DNA from 3 places in the Nonomuraea sp. NPDC051298 genome. Region 1 is predicted to be linked to each of the others. Evidence: riboswitches for the same ligand, from Rfam matches in the RefSeq annotation. Region 1 holds a riboswitch; each other region holds the start of a gene.
The links. A riboswitch is a leader RNA that binds a small molecule or an ion and turns the genes downstream of it on or off. The one in region 1 is predicted to bind cyclic di-AMP.

Region 1 (4,650 bases):
CGGTCTTGATGCCCATGACCATCTTGCCGACCGACTGGCCCTTCGCCTTGTGTAGTTGGAAGTCATAGACGATGTAGATGGCGCCGATGACCAACCCGATGACAAGGCTGACGAGGAAGGCGTTGAAGAGACCCGACGTGATGCCGGTGACGGAGTCGTAGCTTGGGCTCAGGACGCTGGTGAGCACGATGCTCACGACGGCCAGCACCACGCCGAAGATGACGCCGTCGATGATCCTGGCCACCAACCGCTGCCACCACTCCGCCAGCGGCGCAGGGGCCCCCGGAGGCTGTACGCCGACCGGCGCGCCGTAGCCCTGCTGCCCGTAGCCGGGCTGCTGGCCGTAACCGCCCTGGCCGTACGCCTGCGGCTGCCCGTAGGCGGCCTGGCCGTACTGCTGCTGGTCGCTGTAGCCGGCCTGCTGGCCGTACTGCTGCTGGTCGCCGTAGCCGGCCTGCTGGCCGTAGCCGGGTTGGGCGTAGCCGGGCTGCGACTGCTGCTGCTGGCCGTAGCCCTGCTGCTGGCCGTAGCCCTGCTGACCGTACTGCTGGCCCGACTGCGCCTGCTGGCCGTAGCCCTGCTGCCCGTGGTCGGGCTGGGACTGCGGCTGCTGACCGTACTGCTGGCCCGACTGGGGCTGCTGGCCGTAACCCTGCTGGCCGTAGCCCTGCTGCTGGCTGTAGTCGGGCTGGGACTGGGGCTGCTGGGCGTACTGCTGGCCGTAGTCGGGTTGCGACTGCTGCTGCTGGCCGTAGCCCTGCTGCCCGTACTGCGGCTGCTGGCCCGACTGGGGCTGCTGGCCGTAGCCGTACTGCTGCTGTTGCTGCTGACCGTAGCCCTGCTGGCCGTAGCCCTGGTCGTAACCCTGCTGCCCGTAGCCGGGCTGCGAGGGCTGCTGCTGGCCGTACTGCTGCTGACCGTATTGGGGCTGCTGCTGGCCGTAGCCGTGCTGCTGTTGCTGCTGTCCGTACTGGGGCTGCTGCCCATAGGCGTCGTCCGCCCGGTAGCCGATCACAGTCGCGTCCGGGTCGGGTTCGCCGGGGTGGCGGCCCGCGTTCTGCTGCCCGTACGGGGTGCCGGGTGCAGAATTCTCGCCGGATGGGTCCTGTGGATACGGCGGCTGTCCGGTACTCACCGTGTCACCTCGCTTCGAGTGCGCATGTGGCACGTGTCAGGACACATGCCTGTGCTGCCCAACGTATCGACATAGGTATCAACAATCACCTTTCCATCAGGTCAGGGTCCGCGTCACCCGATGTCAGATGGAGCAGCATGCGGGTGTTGCCCAGGGTGTTCGGTTTCACGTGTTCCAGGTCGAGGAACTCCGCCACGCCCTCGTCGTACGAGGCCAGGAGTTCGGCGTACACCTCTGGAGAGACCGGCGTGCCCTGTATAGGGCGAAAGCCGTGCCTCGCGAAGAAGTCGACCTCAAAAGTCAGACAGAATACACGTCGCAGACCCAGATCCGTCGCCTGCTGTATGAGCGCCGAGACGATCCGATGGCCGACGCCCTTGCCCCGGCACTCTGGATCCACGGCGACGGTGCGGACCTCGGCGAGGTCTTCCCAAAGCACGTGGAGCGCACCGCAGCCGACAACCTGCCCGCCCCGCTCTGCCACCCAGAACTCCTGTACGTCTTCGTACAGGGTCACCGTGGCCTTCTCCAGGAGCCGCGGACCGGCGCCCGCGTAGGTGTCGACGAGACGTCTGACCGAGCGCACGTCGGGCGTGCGGGCACGCCTGACCACCACCGCGGTCTCCGGCATCGTCAGTTCCGCCACCTGCTCCATGGCTCTCCAGGGTACAGATGTCATTACGGCTCAGCCCTAACTCCCATGTCTCGGCCTATCTTGTTACATCGGGTGGCCATGTGTGCACGAAACCCGCGTGCACCCTCGTTCCGGCGGAACCAACGGCAAAGAGGACATAAAGTCAGTTCGGCACGGTTGGGCACGAGATCACCTTGTGACCCTTCAGTTGTGAAACCTCTACAGACTCGGCAGTTCTGGTTGAGCCCGAACCTGGAGTGCATTAGTGTCCAGCGACGATGTTCGCCGCGTGTCGCAGGCGGCGAACCCGCCCAATCCCCGCAAGGGGAGCCGGGGACCCGCCGGTGACGTCCTCCCAGCGCCACCAACTGGGGTGAATCCGACCCGTTCGGTAGGGCTGCTCCGGCCCGAACCCGCCAGCTAACCCGGTAGGCGTCGACGAGAGGAGCTGGTTGGTGAAGCGCACGCTCAACCGCGGGAGGCAGTCGGCGGGCAAGCACGCCCGCCCTCGTGAACAGGCGCGGCGACCACGCCCCTTCGGTGTGGTAAGTGTCACAGTCGCCGCGTTCCTGATCGCCGTCCCCGTCGGCTCGGCGTCCGCCGACCCCAAGCCCTCGCTGCAGGACCTGGCCAAGCAGGTCGAGCAGATGCACACGGAGATCGAGACGCTGTCCGAGGACTACAACGGCCAGCGGGAGAAGCTCAAGGCCGCCAAGAAGACCGCCGACGCCGCACAGAAGACGCTGGCGACCAGTCAGGCCGATTTCGCGGCCAAGCGCGCCAAGGCCGCCCTGCTCGCCGAGAACGCCTACATCACCGGCGGGCTGAGCAGGGCACTGGCGTTCACCACCTCCGTCGACCCCGACACCTTCCTCGACAGCGCCGCCACCACGTACGTGCTGGAGCAGCAGCAGGGCGAGCAGGTCAACCAGGTGGCCAAGGCCAGGGAGGCCGCTGAGCGCGCCCAGGCCGGCGCCGAGACGCGCATCGAGGAGGTCGAGAAGCTCGTCGGCGACCTCGACTCCAAGCGCGACAAGATCACCAAACTCGTCACCAAGGTCGAGAGCAACCTGTTCAAGCGGGCCCTGGGCGAGGCGGGCCGGTCCGGCACGCGGGCCCAGCGCGTCAACCTGCCGATCGCGGGCGGCGGCAAGGCCGCGCAGGCCGCCCGCTGGGCACTCACGCAACAGCTCAAGCCGTACGTCTGGGGCGCGGAAGGGCCCAGCTCCTACGACTGCTCCGGCCTCGTCATGGCCGCCTACCAGAAGGTGGGCATCTCGCTGCCGCACTACACCGGCAGCCAGTGGACCGCGGGCAGGCACATCGACCGCTCCGAGCTGCGGCCAGGCGACCTGGTGTTCTTCTACAACGACCTGCACCACGTGGGCATCTACCTCGGCGGCGGCATGATGGTGCACGCGCCGCAGACCGGCGACGTCGTACGGATCGCCTCGATCGAGGGGCGTCCGTGGGCCGGTGCGGTACGCATCGCCGACTGAGCCCGGCATCGACCGGATCTCCCGTCGCTAGATCAACTGGCGGCGGGCCGCCCAGGCCACGGCCTCGATCGCCGTGGCCACGCCGATGCGGTCGCAGATGCCCCGCAGCCTTCGGCGTACCGTACGACCGCTGATATCCAGTCGTCTGCCCACCCGGTCTACCGTGACCCCCTTGGCCAGCTCCGCCAGCAGCGCCAGATCCGCATGGCTCAGCTCAACGCCTTCAGTGAGCACATCCATCGGGAGCCCTCCCCCCCAACAGCAGAACTTGGGCCTCTCGACCGGGCCCAAGTCGCTCCTCGCAGACGGTAAACGCATCGCGGAAAGGTCGTCAAGCATGACAATCGCCACTCTTGACGAGCACTATTGACATGATCCGAAATGTGTGACGTACTCGCGATATGTCGGCATCGATCGGTCCACGATGAGCGATCTCGTCGAGCCTTCCGCCGTTCCGGATCAGCCGTCGACGAGCCCGGCCGACGTCCTGGGTTTCGATCCGTTCGATCGGGAGTTTCTGCGCGATCCATATGCGCGCTACCGCGAGATGAGCGCTCGCGGCGCCCTCTTCCGTACGCCCGTCGGCCTGCTCGTCGCCACCACCCACGAGCTGTGCGCGACGCTGCTGCGCGACCCGCGCTTCGGCCGCGGCCCCGGCGGCGGGCCCGGCAGAGACCCAGGTCAGCCCGTTGAGTCGTTCCTGTGGATGGACCCGCCCGACCACACCAGGCTGCGCGCGCTGGTGAGCAGGGCCTTCACCCCACGCATGATCGAACGGCTGCGCCCGCGCGTCGAGGCGGTCACGGCCGGGCTGATCGACACGCTGCCCGAGGAGGCCGACCTCGTGGAAGGGCTGGCGTACCCGCTGCCGGTCACGGTGATCAGCGAGATGCTCGGAGTGCCTCAGGAGGACTCGGAGCGCTTCCGTGGCTGGAGCGAAATCCTGGCTCGCGGCCTTGACCCGATGCTTACAGACGACCTCGTATCGGAAACCGGGCGGGCCGGAAGGGAGTTTCGCGACTACTTCCGCGAACTCGCCGCGCTCAGGCGCCGCCGCCCCGGGGACGACCTCCTGAGCGCCCTGACCCAGGTGCGCGAGCTGACCGAGCCCGAACTGCTGGCCACCTGCGTGCTGCTGCTCGTGGCCGGGCACGAGACGACCGTCAACCTCATCGGCAACGGGGTGTTCCACCTGGTGCGGCACGGCCTGCTGGGGCACGCCGCGCAGCGGCCCAAGCAGGTCGTGGAGGAGGTGCTGAGGTACGACCCGCCCGTTCAGCTCACGTCGCGGGTGGCGCTGGAGGACGCGGAGCTGGGCGGCGTGGCGGTGCCCAAGGGCACGCCCGTGCTCGCCGTGATCGGCGCGGCCAATCGCGACCCTG
Region 2 (4,650 bases), on a different contig from region 1:
CGCGGTGATGTCGTCGCCGATCTCGCGGGTGGATCGACCGGCCGGCCCGGCGGGTCGCTCGGCGAGGTCGGCGGCGACCGCCTGCTCGACCCTGGCCGCCTCGGCGTGCAGGCCGAGGTGGTCGAGGAGCATGGCGACGGACAGGACGGTCGCGGTGGGGTCGGCCTTGCCCTGGCCGGCGATGTCGGGCGCGCTGCCGTGCACCGGCTCGAACATGCTGGGCGAGGTGCGCTCGGGGTTGACGTTGCCGCTGGCCGCCAGGCCGATGCCGCCCGCGATGGCCGCGCCGAGGTCGGTGATGATGTCGCCGAACAGGTTGTCGGTGACGACCACGTCGAAGCGCTCGGGCTGGGTGACGAAGAACATCGAGGCCGCGTCGACGTGGCAGTAGTCGGTGGTGACCTCGGGATATTCGGCGGCCACCCGGTCGACCGTGCGCTGCCACAGGTCGCCGGCGAAGGTGAGCACGTTCGTCTTGTGGACGAGGGTCAGCTTTTTGCGCGGGCGCGACCGGGCCTTCTCGAAGGCGTAACGCACCACGCGCTCGACGCCGTAGGCGGTGTTGAGCGACTCCTGGGTGGCGATCTCGTGCGGCGTGCCGCGACGCATCGCGCCGCCGGTGCCGGCGTAGAGGCCCTCGGTGCCCTCACGGACGACGATCATGTCGATGTCGCCGGGCGTGGCGCCGGCCAGCGGGGTCCGCACCCCGGGGAAGAGCTTGACCGGCCGCAGGTTGACGTAGTGGTCGAACGCGAACCGCAGCCGCAGCAGCAGGTCACGCTCGAGGACGCCCGGCGGCACACTGGGGTCGCCCACGGCGCCGAGCAGGATCGCGTCGTAGCCGCGCAGCTCGTCGAGCACCGCGTCGGGGAGGGTCTCGCCGGTGCGGTGATAGCGTGCGGCCCCCAGGTCGTAGTGCGTGGCCTCGATCTTCGTGCCCACGGCTTCCAGGACCTTGAGCCCTTCGGCGACGACCTCGGCGCCGATGCCATCCCCGGGGATGACGGCCAGGCGGATGTTACGCGACTCCATGGCGGTACCTTACCGGCTCGTCTCGTCTGACGAACACTCCATCTCATTTTCTGGACGCCCGATTTTGGGGGGTTTACGACTGCTTGACCGTTTCGTTAGTGTTTGTCGGGCCTAATTCACGCAGCCGCTGCGTGGAGCCGGGGACCCACTTGAGCCCCAGGGGCGAATCGGCACCGCCGTAGGGCTGTCTTCCAGGCCCGAGCCCGTCAGCTAACCCGGCCGGCCTCATGGAAGGACAGTGCTCTGTCTCGTATCGCCATCGTCCTGGCGGCGGGAGCCGCCGGACTCATCCTGGCCACCCCCGCGGCACAGGCCGCCACCACGGCCCAGGACGACACCGCCACTCAGGCCGACGCAGCTCAGGCCGACACCGCAGGCCAGGCCCGCACCACGGGTGACGCCCACTCCGCGGCTCAGGCCCGCACGGCCAAGGCCCACACGACGGCCAAAGCCGACACCGACGACGACCCCACCACCCTGACCGTCAACGACATCAAGCGCATCCGGGCGCAGAGCGCGCCGAAGCCCGCCTGGAAGACGGCACTCAAGTTCGCCATGGACAGGCGCGGCATCCCGTACGTGTGGGGCGGCACCAGCGACAGCGGCTACGACTGCTCGGGGCTCATGCTCAGGGCGTACGAGGCGGCCGGCATCGAACTGCCGCGCACCACCAACGAGCAGTACGCGGCCTTCTCCAGGAAGATCTCCTGGGACCAGCTCAAGCCCGGCGACCTGGTGTTCTTCAGCGACCTGGGCCACGTCGGGATGATCTCCAAGCCCGGCTACATGGTGCACTCGCCGCACTCGGGCGACGTGGTGAAGGAGGAGAAGCTCTCGGACTGGCGCAGAACCGCGTTCGTGGGCGCGGTCCGGCCGGACCCCAAGGGGGTGCGCCTCTGGGCGAAGGTGGTCGAAGAGCGCACGACCCCCGCCGACGCCATCGTCACGGCCACCCTCTGACGGGCCGCCGGCGCGGAAAGCCACGGGCGGCCCCGTGCGCGGACGGGGCCGCCCGTGCTCCCTCACCCCTGGCCAGGCCGTCGATCAAAGCCCCGGCGCGGATGCGATCACTCCCGGTCAGGGCACGATCGGGCTCGCGATCTTCTCCACGAAGCACGGGTTGGGGTAGTGCTCGTCGAAGTGCTTGTGCTGACCGTAGAACCAGCCGTTGATCTCGACCCGGACGGGGTCGAAGATCCGCGGGCAGGGCACGTCGGGCCGGAACCTGATCCGCTCCAGGTCACCGCCGATGCGGCGGAGCCGGTCGCAGGCGGCGAACGGGTCGGGGTGCGTCCCGTCGTCGGGGTGGCACGTCAGGACCCAGCGCTCGGTGGTGCCCGCGGGCAGGTTGTGCTTGACGATGTGCAGCTCGGCCGCCTGCGCGTGGGCGGGGGTGACGAACAGGGCCGCGCCGGCCACGACGGGCAGGGCGACTGCGGCGGCGCGCCGGATCAGGGCAGCGTACATGGGGAACCTCCACCTCGAACGAATACGCAGCGCGACGCTATCAGCACTCTGCGTATCCGTGGAGGGAGGTGTCGGTACCCCTGTCACCGGCCTGACGTGCGGACATGCCGCCGCGTCACCAGGAGCGGCACGGACGGGGCAGGGCCCTACCGGCTGGAGTTCTGGGGGGCGCCGCCGTTGTCGCGACGGTCCAGCGCGATCTGCACGGCCTCGGCCGCCTCGTCGTCGTGGTCTTCGGCACGGTTCCAGGCATACATCTCGTACATGTGACTCATCTCTTCTCGCGGACGCGTTCCAAAGGAGGGGAAGCCGGACTCCGGTCGCGAATCCGACCGGGCCTGATCTCGCGGACCGGGCGTAGGACTCACTGGGGGACTTACTGGCCGACACAGGCGCCGATCTCCGCGGCGAGCCGTCGACCTGCCCTAACAGGCCCCGCCGCGGCAGGTAATGAGTACGAGTACCTGGCGCATCACTGCCACAGTACCCGAGGCATCTCGTTGGATGTCCTAGTATCTCGCATGCTGAGACGCCGAAAGGGCCGCCACCCGGGATCGGGTGACGGCCCTGACAGGACGGAAGAGCAGGAGGTCAGTCCTCCAGGTCCACCGAGCGGCCGCTCTCGGCGCCGATCTCGGTCACGATCTGCTCGACGATGTCGGCGGGGATCGCGGAGTCGACGGTCAGCGCGATGAGCGCCTTGCCGCCCTTGACGTCCCGGGCCACCTGCATCGACGCGATGTTGATGCCGTGCTCCCCGAGCAGCCGGCCGACCACGCCGACGATGCCGGGACGGTCGGTGTAGGTGAGGAAGCACAGGTGGGCCGTCGGCTCGATCTCCATCTCGTAGCCGTTGACCTCGACGATCTTCGTGATCTGGCGGGGCCCGGAGAGCGTGCCGGACACCGAGACCGTACGCCCGTCGGCGAGCACGCCGCGCACGGTCACCACGTTGCGCCAGTCGGGGCTCTCGGAGCTGGTCACCAGCTCGACCGTGATGCCGCGGTCCTTGGCCAGCAGCGGCGCGTTGACGTAGGTGACCTGCTCCTCCACCACGTCGGCGAACACGCCCTTGAGCGCGGCCAGCTCGATCACCCGTACGTCCTGGGCGGCGATCTCACCGCGCACCTCGACGTCGAGCTTGGTGGCCACCTCGCCGGCCAGCGCGGTGAAGACCCGGCCGAGCTTCTCGGCCAGCGGCAGGCCCGGCTTGACGTCCTCGGCCACGGCGCCGCCCTCGACGTTGACCGCGTCGGGCACGAACTCGCCCGCCAGCGCCAGCTTCACGCTCCGCGCGACCTGGGTGCCGGCCTTCTCCTGGGCCTCGTGCGTGGAGGCGCCCAGGTGCGGCGTGACGACGACCTGGTCCAGCTCGAACAGCGGGCTGTCGGTGCACGGCTCCTTGGAGAACACGTCGAGGCCGGCTCCCGCGACCCGGCCCTCCTTGATCGCCGCATACAGGGCGCCCTCGTCGACGATGCCGCCGCGGGCGACGTTGACGATGCGCACGCTCGGCTTGACCTGGTGCAGCTCCCTGTCGCCGATGAGCCCGATCGTCTCCTTGGACTTGGGCAGGTGCACGGTGATGAAGTCGGCCTGCTTGAGCACCTCTTCGAGGGCGAGCAGCTTGACGCCCATCTGCGCGGCGCGGGCCGGCGGCAGGTAGGGGTCGTACGCGATCAGCTCGACGCCGAACGGCGCCAGCCGCTGGGCCACGAGCTGGCCGATCTTGCCCAGGCCGAGGATGCCGATGACCTTCTCGTCCAGCTCGACACCGGTGTACTTGGAACGCTTCCACTCGCCGTTCTTCAGCGCGGCGTGCGCCTGGGCCGTGTTGCGCGCGCTGGCCAGGATGAGGGCGATGGTCTGCTCGGCGGCGCTGGTGATGTTGGAGGTCGGCGCGTTGACGACCATGACACCGGCCTTGGTGGCCGCGTCGACGTCGACGTTGTCGAGGCCGACGCCGGCGCGGGCGACGACGCGCAGCTTGGGCGCCGCGGCGATGGCCTCGGCGTCGACCTGCGTGGCCGAGCGGACGATCAGCGCGTCCACACCGGCGAGTGCGGGCAGGAACTGGGAACGGTCTGCGCCGTCGGTGTGGCGGACCTCGAAATCAGCGCCGAGTACGGCGAGGCCAGCCTCGGACAGCTC
Region 3 (4,650 bases), on a different contig from region 1:
CAGTACATGGTGGGTTTCGGCTCGACGGCCTGGTCACGGCGTAAGGGCGAGACGGAGTACGGCATCAAGTGGATCCCGTTCGGCGGCTACATCCGCATGATCGGGATGCTGCCGCCGCGCCCGGGCGACGACCCCACCAAGCTCAGGAGCAATGCCACCGGCCCGTTCCAGGGGCTCATCGAGTCGGCCCGCGATGCCGCGCAGGAAGAGGTGCGGCCGGGCGACGAAGACCGGGTCTTCTACCGCAAGAAGTGGTGGCAGAAGGTCATCATCATGTCGGGCGGCCCGGCGATGAACTTCGTGCTCGCCTTCGTCTTCTTCAGCATCCTGCTGGTCGGCATCGGCCTGCCCACCTGGGCCCCGATCGTCTCGCCCGACACCAACACGTGCGTGATCCCGATCTCCGAGCAGCGTACGCAGTGCACCGCCGCCGACAGGCCCACGCCGGCCGCCCAGGCGGGCATGAAGCCCGGCGACCGCATTGTCTCCTTCAACGGCCAGCAGATCGGCTCCTGGGACCAGGCCACCCGCCTCATCCGCTCCCACGGCGCCGGCGCGGTGCAGGTCGGCATCGTCCGCGACGACAAGCCGATGACCCTCGACGTCACGCTCATCGTCCAGGACCGGCCCAACGCCGAAGACCCCAGCAAGATCGACAAGAACGTGGGCTTCCTCGGCGTGCTGCCCACCGAGGTCATGGAGAGGCAGAGCATCGGCCAGGTCGTCGGCTACATGGGCGAGCTGACGGGCCGGGTGGCGGCCTCGCTGCTCAACCTGCCGGAGAAGATGGTCGGCGTCTGGCACGCGGCCTTCTCCGGTGACGAACGCGACCCCGAGGGCCCGGTCGGCGTGGTCGGGGCGGGTCGCATGGGCGGTGAGATCCTCGCCTCCGACCTGTCCACCGAGAAGAAGATCGCCATCTTCGTCAATCTGCTGGCCGGCTTCAACCTGGCGATCGGCATGTTCAACCTCATCCCGCTGCTGCCCCTCGACGGCGGTCACATCGCCGGAGGGCTCTGGGAGGGCATCAAGCGGGCCTACGCCAAGGTCATGCGGCGGCCCGAGCCCGGCTACGTGGACATCGCCAAGGTGCTGCCGCTGACGTACGCGATCGCGATCGTGATGATGATCATGGCGGGCCTGCTCGTCTACGCCGACCTGGTCAACCCGCTCACGCTGACGAACTGAGGCCGCCGTGGACACCGTCGACCGGCTTCGGGCCCTCTGCCTGGCCCTGCCGGAGACCACCGAACGGCTCTCCCATGGGGAGCCGACGTGGTTCGTCCGGGGGAAGAAGACGTTCGTGATGTTCGCCGACCACCATCACGACGACCGCCTGGCCTTCTGGTGCGCCGCGCCCGCCGGGGTGCAGGAGGAGCTGGTGGCGGAGGCGCCCGAGCGGTTCTTCCGCCCGCCGTACGTGGGGCACCGGGGGTGGCTGGGGGTCTACCTCGACGTCCCGCTGATCGACTGGGACGAGGTGGCGGAGCTCGTCACCGACGCCTACCGCCACATCGCACCCAAGTCGCTCGTCGAACGCCTGCCCTGACCTCCCTGTCGCAGGCCGCGATCAGTACATCGAGATGTGCACGTGGTCGTAGTGGTTCTCGGTGATGCTGCCGCGGTCGGACATCGTGCTCCAGCCGGAGCCCTGGTTGATCCGCTGCCGCCAGATCACGTACTTGACGCCGAGTTTGTCCTTGTTCTTCAGCGCCCACTCGGCGATCCGGTCGCCGAGCGCGTTGTTGGCGTCGCTGGGCATCGAGCCGCCCGTGCTCATCATGAAGTCGCAGGCGCGGCCGAGCGGGTGCTCGCCGCTCGAGCCCGAGCGGAAGCACCCCACCGCGAACGGCAGCGCGAAGTTCTTGTCGAGCTGCTCCTTCATCAGCCGGGTCCGCGCGGTGATGTTGTCGGACCCGTTCGGCAGCTCGGGCGCCCAGGAGCCGTCGGAGTTGCGCCCGGTCCCGTACGGCACCAGGTCCTCCAGCTTCTTCCTGATGTCCTTGATGACGTCCTCGGCCTCGTCGCGCTGGCCGGCCACCTCGGCCGTGTCGGACTTGATCCGCGAGGCCAGCGCGGCGGCCTCCTCGCTGGCTCTCTTCTTCTCGTCGCGGGCCTTGGCCACGCTGTCCACGACCGCCTGCTGCTCGGCGGTGAGCTGTTCGAGCAGGGCCGCGCTGGCAGCGTCGGTCGGGAGCATGAAAGAGGTCAGCGACAGGTCGCCGGTCTGGTAGCGCAGGCGCGCGATCTCGGCGACCCGCTGCTCGGCCGTGGTCACGGCCTGCTCGGCGGCCGCCGCCTTGGCCTGGGCCGTCTTGGCGGCCTCCTGCGCCTTGGCCAGCTCGACGCGTTTGAGGTTGTACTTCTCGATGAGCTTGTCGACCTTGGCGTTCAGCTCCTTGAGCTGGGCGCGGAGCTGGGCCTCCGTCGGCTTGGGGGCGGCCGACACCCTGATCGACGGTGAGGTGGACGCCGAGGCCGGGGCCGCGGGGAGGGCGGCGACGGCGATGGCGCTGATGAGACCGATGGCAAGACTCGCGGGGGACGAAGCCGCCACGTGGATGTTTCCTCTCCCTCTGCCGGCCGGGTTAGCTGACGGGTTCGGGTATGGGAGCTGCGTTTCCCTACCGCCTGAGCGGATTCACCCCGGGTGTGATTGGGTCCCCGGCTCCCGGGCACGGCGCCCGGGATTAGGCACGCAACGGCTGTTACGGCCGGTGCATATCGGGATATTAGTGGTAGATCACCGGTAATGCGACCTTAAGTAGAAATCTATTAGTGATCTACTTGTGATCGGAGCATGCGTGCGGCCTCCTCCGGCAGCACGTCGTTGACGAACGCCCCCATCGCCGACTCCGACCCGGCGAGGTACTTCAGCTTGCCGGCCGCCCGCCGGATGCTGAACAGCTCCAGGTGCAGATAGGCCAGCTCCCTGCCGGTACGCACGGGCGCCTGGTGCCAGGCCGAGACGTACGGCATCACCACCCCGAACAGCCCGTCGAACGCCCGCAGCACCGAGGTGTACAGCGGCGCGAACGCCGCCCGCTCCTGCTCGGTGAGCGCCGCGAGGTCGGGCACCTGCCGGTGCGGATAGAGATGCACCTCGAACGGCCACCGCGCGGCGGCCGGCACGAAGGCCGTCCACAGCTCGTTGGCGGCCACCACCCGCGTCCCCGCCGTGCGCTCGGCGGCCAGCACGTCGGCGAACAGGTTGCCCGGCCCCCGGTGCCGCGCCGCCGCGCCGAGGTGCAGCCTGGTCCTGGGCGTGACGTACGGGTAGGCGTAGATCTGGCCGTGCGGGTGGGCCAGCGTGATGCCGATCTCCTCACCCCGGTTCTCGAAGCAGAACACCTGCTCCACGCCGTCGATCCCGGACAACTCGGCCGTACGGTCGGCCCACGCCTCCATGACCAGCGCCACCTGGGCGTCGGAGAGCCTGGAGAAGGAGGAGGAGTGGTCGGAGGTGAAGCACACCACCTCGCACCGCCCCACCCCCGGACGGACCTCGCTCAGCCCGCCCGCCTCCCCATAGGCCCCGAAATTTCCGGAGAAGGAGGGGAACCGGTTCTCGAAGACCACCACGTCGTAGTCGTACGCCGGGATCTCCGACGGCCGCGTGGGCGACGACGGGCACAGCGGGCACTCGGCCGTGCCACCGCTCGGCAGGAACGTACGCGTCTGCCGGTGCCCGGCGATCGCGATCCACTCCTCGGTCAGCGGGTCGTAGCGCAGTTCGGAGGCGACCGGCCGGGGATCGAGCGTGCGCCGGTCGATCGCGCTCCGGTCGGCGTCGTCGCGCCGGTCGAAATAGATCAGCTCCCGGCCGTCGGCCAGGTGGGTGATGGTGCGCTTCACGGCGAGCCCTCCGCGATGATCAGTTCTCCGGCCCGTTCGGCCAGCTCGGTACGTGCTTCCTCGGGCAGCCCGGCGTCGCTGATGACCACGTCGGCCTCGCTCAGCTCGGCGATGGTGCTGATGCCCACCGTGTTCCACTTGGTGTGGTCGGCCGGGACGACCAGCCGGCTCGCCGCCGTGACCAGCTCTCTGTCGGTCTCCGACTCCAGCAGGTTGGGCGTGGTGAACCCGGCCCGCACGCTCATCCCGTGCACGCCCAGGAAGAGCGTGTCCACGTGCAGGCGGCGGATCGCGGCCACGGCGACCGGGCCCACCAGGGCGTCGGACGGCGTACGCACGCCGCCGGTCAGCACGACGGTGCGGTCGGCGCGCGGGTTGCGGTGGAAGACCTCGGCGACCGGGATCGAATTGGTGATCACGGTCAGCTCGGGCACGGCGACCAGGTGGTGGGCCAGCGCCCACGTGGTGGTGCCGGCCGACAGCGCCACGGCGGTGCCCGGCCGGACGAGCCTGGCCGCGTGCCGCGCGATGGCCTCCTTCTCCTGCTGCTGGCGGGCGGACTTGGCGGTGAAGCCGGGCTCCTCGGTCGAGCCGGGGCCCAGGGCGGTCGCGCCGCCGTGCACCTTCTCCAGCAGCCCGCGCTCGGCCAGCACCTCGAGGTCGCGGCGGATGGTCATGTCGGAGACGCCCAGCTCGCGTACGAGGTCGGCCACCCGGACGCCGCCGTGGCTGCGCACGCGTTCGAGAATCGTCTGCTGACGCTGCTGTGCGAGCACGCCCACTCCTTCCAACAGA

Region 2: linked by a shared signal. The riboswitch ahead of ACZ6S0_RS17975 (C40 family peptidase) and the one ahead of ACZ6S0_RS40385 (C40 family peptidase) in region 1 are both predicted to bind cyclic di-AMP.
Region 3: linked by a shared signal. The riboswitch ahead of ACZ6S0_RS52380 (coiled-coil domain-containing protein) and the one ahead of ACZ6S0_RS40385 (C40 family peptidase) in region 1 are both predicted to bind cyclic di-AMP.

What each region holds. Positions count from the first base shown of each region.
Region 1 covers NZ_JBVJIM010000021.1:100,252-104,901, forward strand. The annotation lists gene ACZ6S0_RS40375 (RDD family protein) at 1-1,135, opposite strand, end outside; gene ACZ6S0_RS40380 (amino-acid N-acetyltransferase) at 1,221-1,790, opposite strand; cyclic di-AMP (ydaO/yuaA leader) riboswitch at 2,068-2,219, shown strand; gene ACZ6S0_RS40385 (C40 family peptidase) at 2,312-3,268, shown strand; gene ACZ6S0_RS40390 (LuxR C-terminal-related transcriptional regulator) at 3,296-3,508, opposite strand; gene ACZ6S0_RS40395 (cytochrome P450) at 3,693-4,650, shown strand, end outside.
Region 2 covers NZ_JBVJIM010000005.1:220,459-225,108, reverse strand. The annotation lists gene ACZ6S0_RS17985 (3-isopropylmalate dehydrogenase) at 1-1,032, opposite strand, end outside; cyclic di-AMP (ydaO/yuaA leader) riboswitch at 1,131-1,272, shown strand; gene ACZ6S0_RS17980 (hypothetical protein) at 1,446-1,589, opposite strand; gene ACZ6S0_RS17975 (C40 family peptidase) at 1,588-1,992, shown strand; gene ACZ6S0_RS17970 (SSI family serine proteinase inhibitor) at 2,110-2,499, opposite strand; gene serA (phosphoglycerate dehydrogenase) at 3,091-4,650, opposite strand, start outside.
Region 3 covers NZ_JBVJIM010000052.1:15,084-19,733, reverse strand. The annotation lists gene ACZ6S0_RS52390 (M50 family metallopeptidase) at 1-1,188, shown strand, start outside; gene ACZ6S0_RS52385 (MmcQ/YjbR family DNA-binding protein) at 1,196-1,549, shown strand; gene ACZ6S0_RS52380 (coiled-coil domain-containing protein) at 1,571-2,557, opposite strand; cyclic di-AMP (ydaO/yuaA leader) riboswitch at 2,564-2,707, opposite strand; gene galT (galactose-1-phosphate uridylyltransferase) at 2,776-3,855, opposite strand; gene ACZ6S0_RS52370 (DeoR/GlpR family DNA-binding transcription regulator) at 3,852-4,631, opposite strand.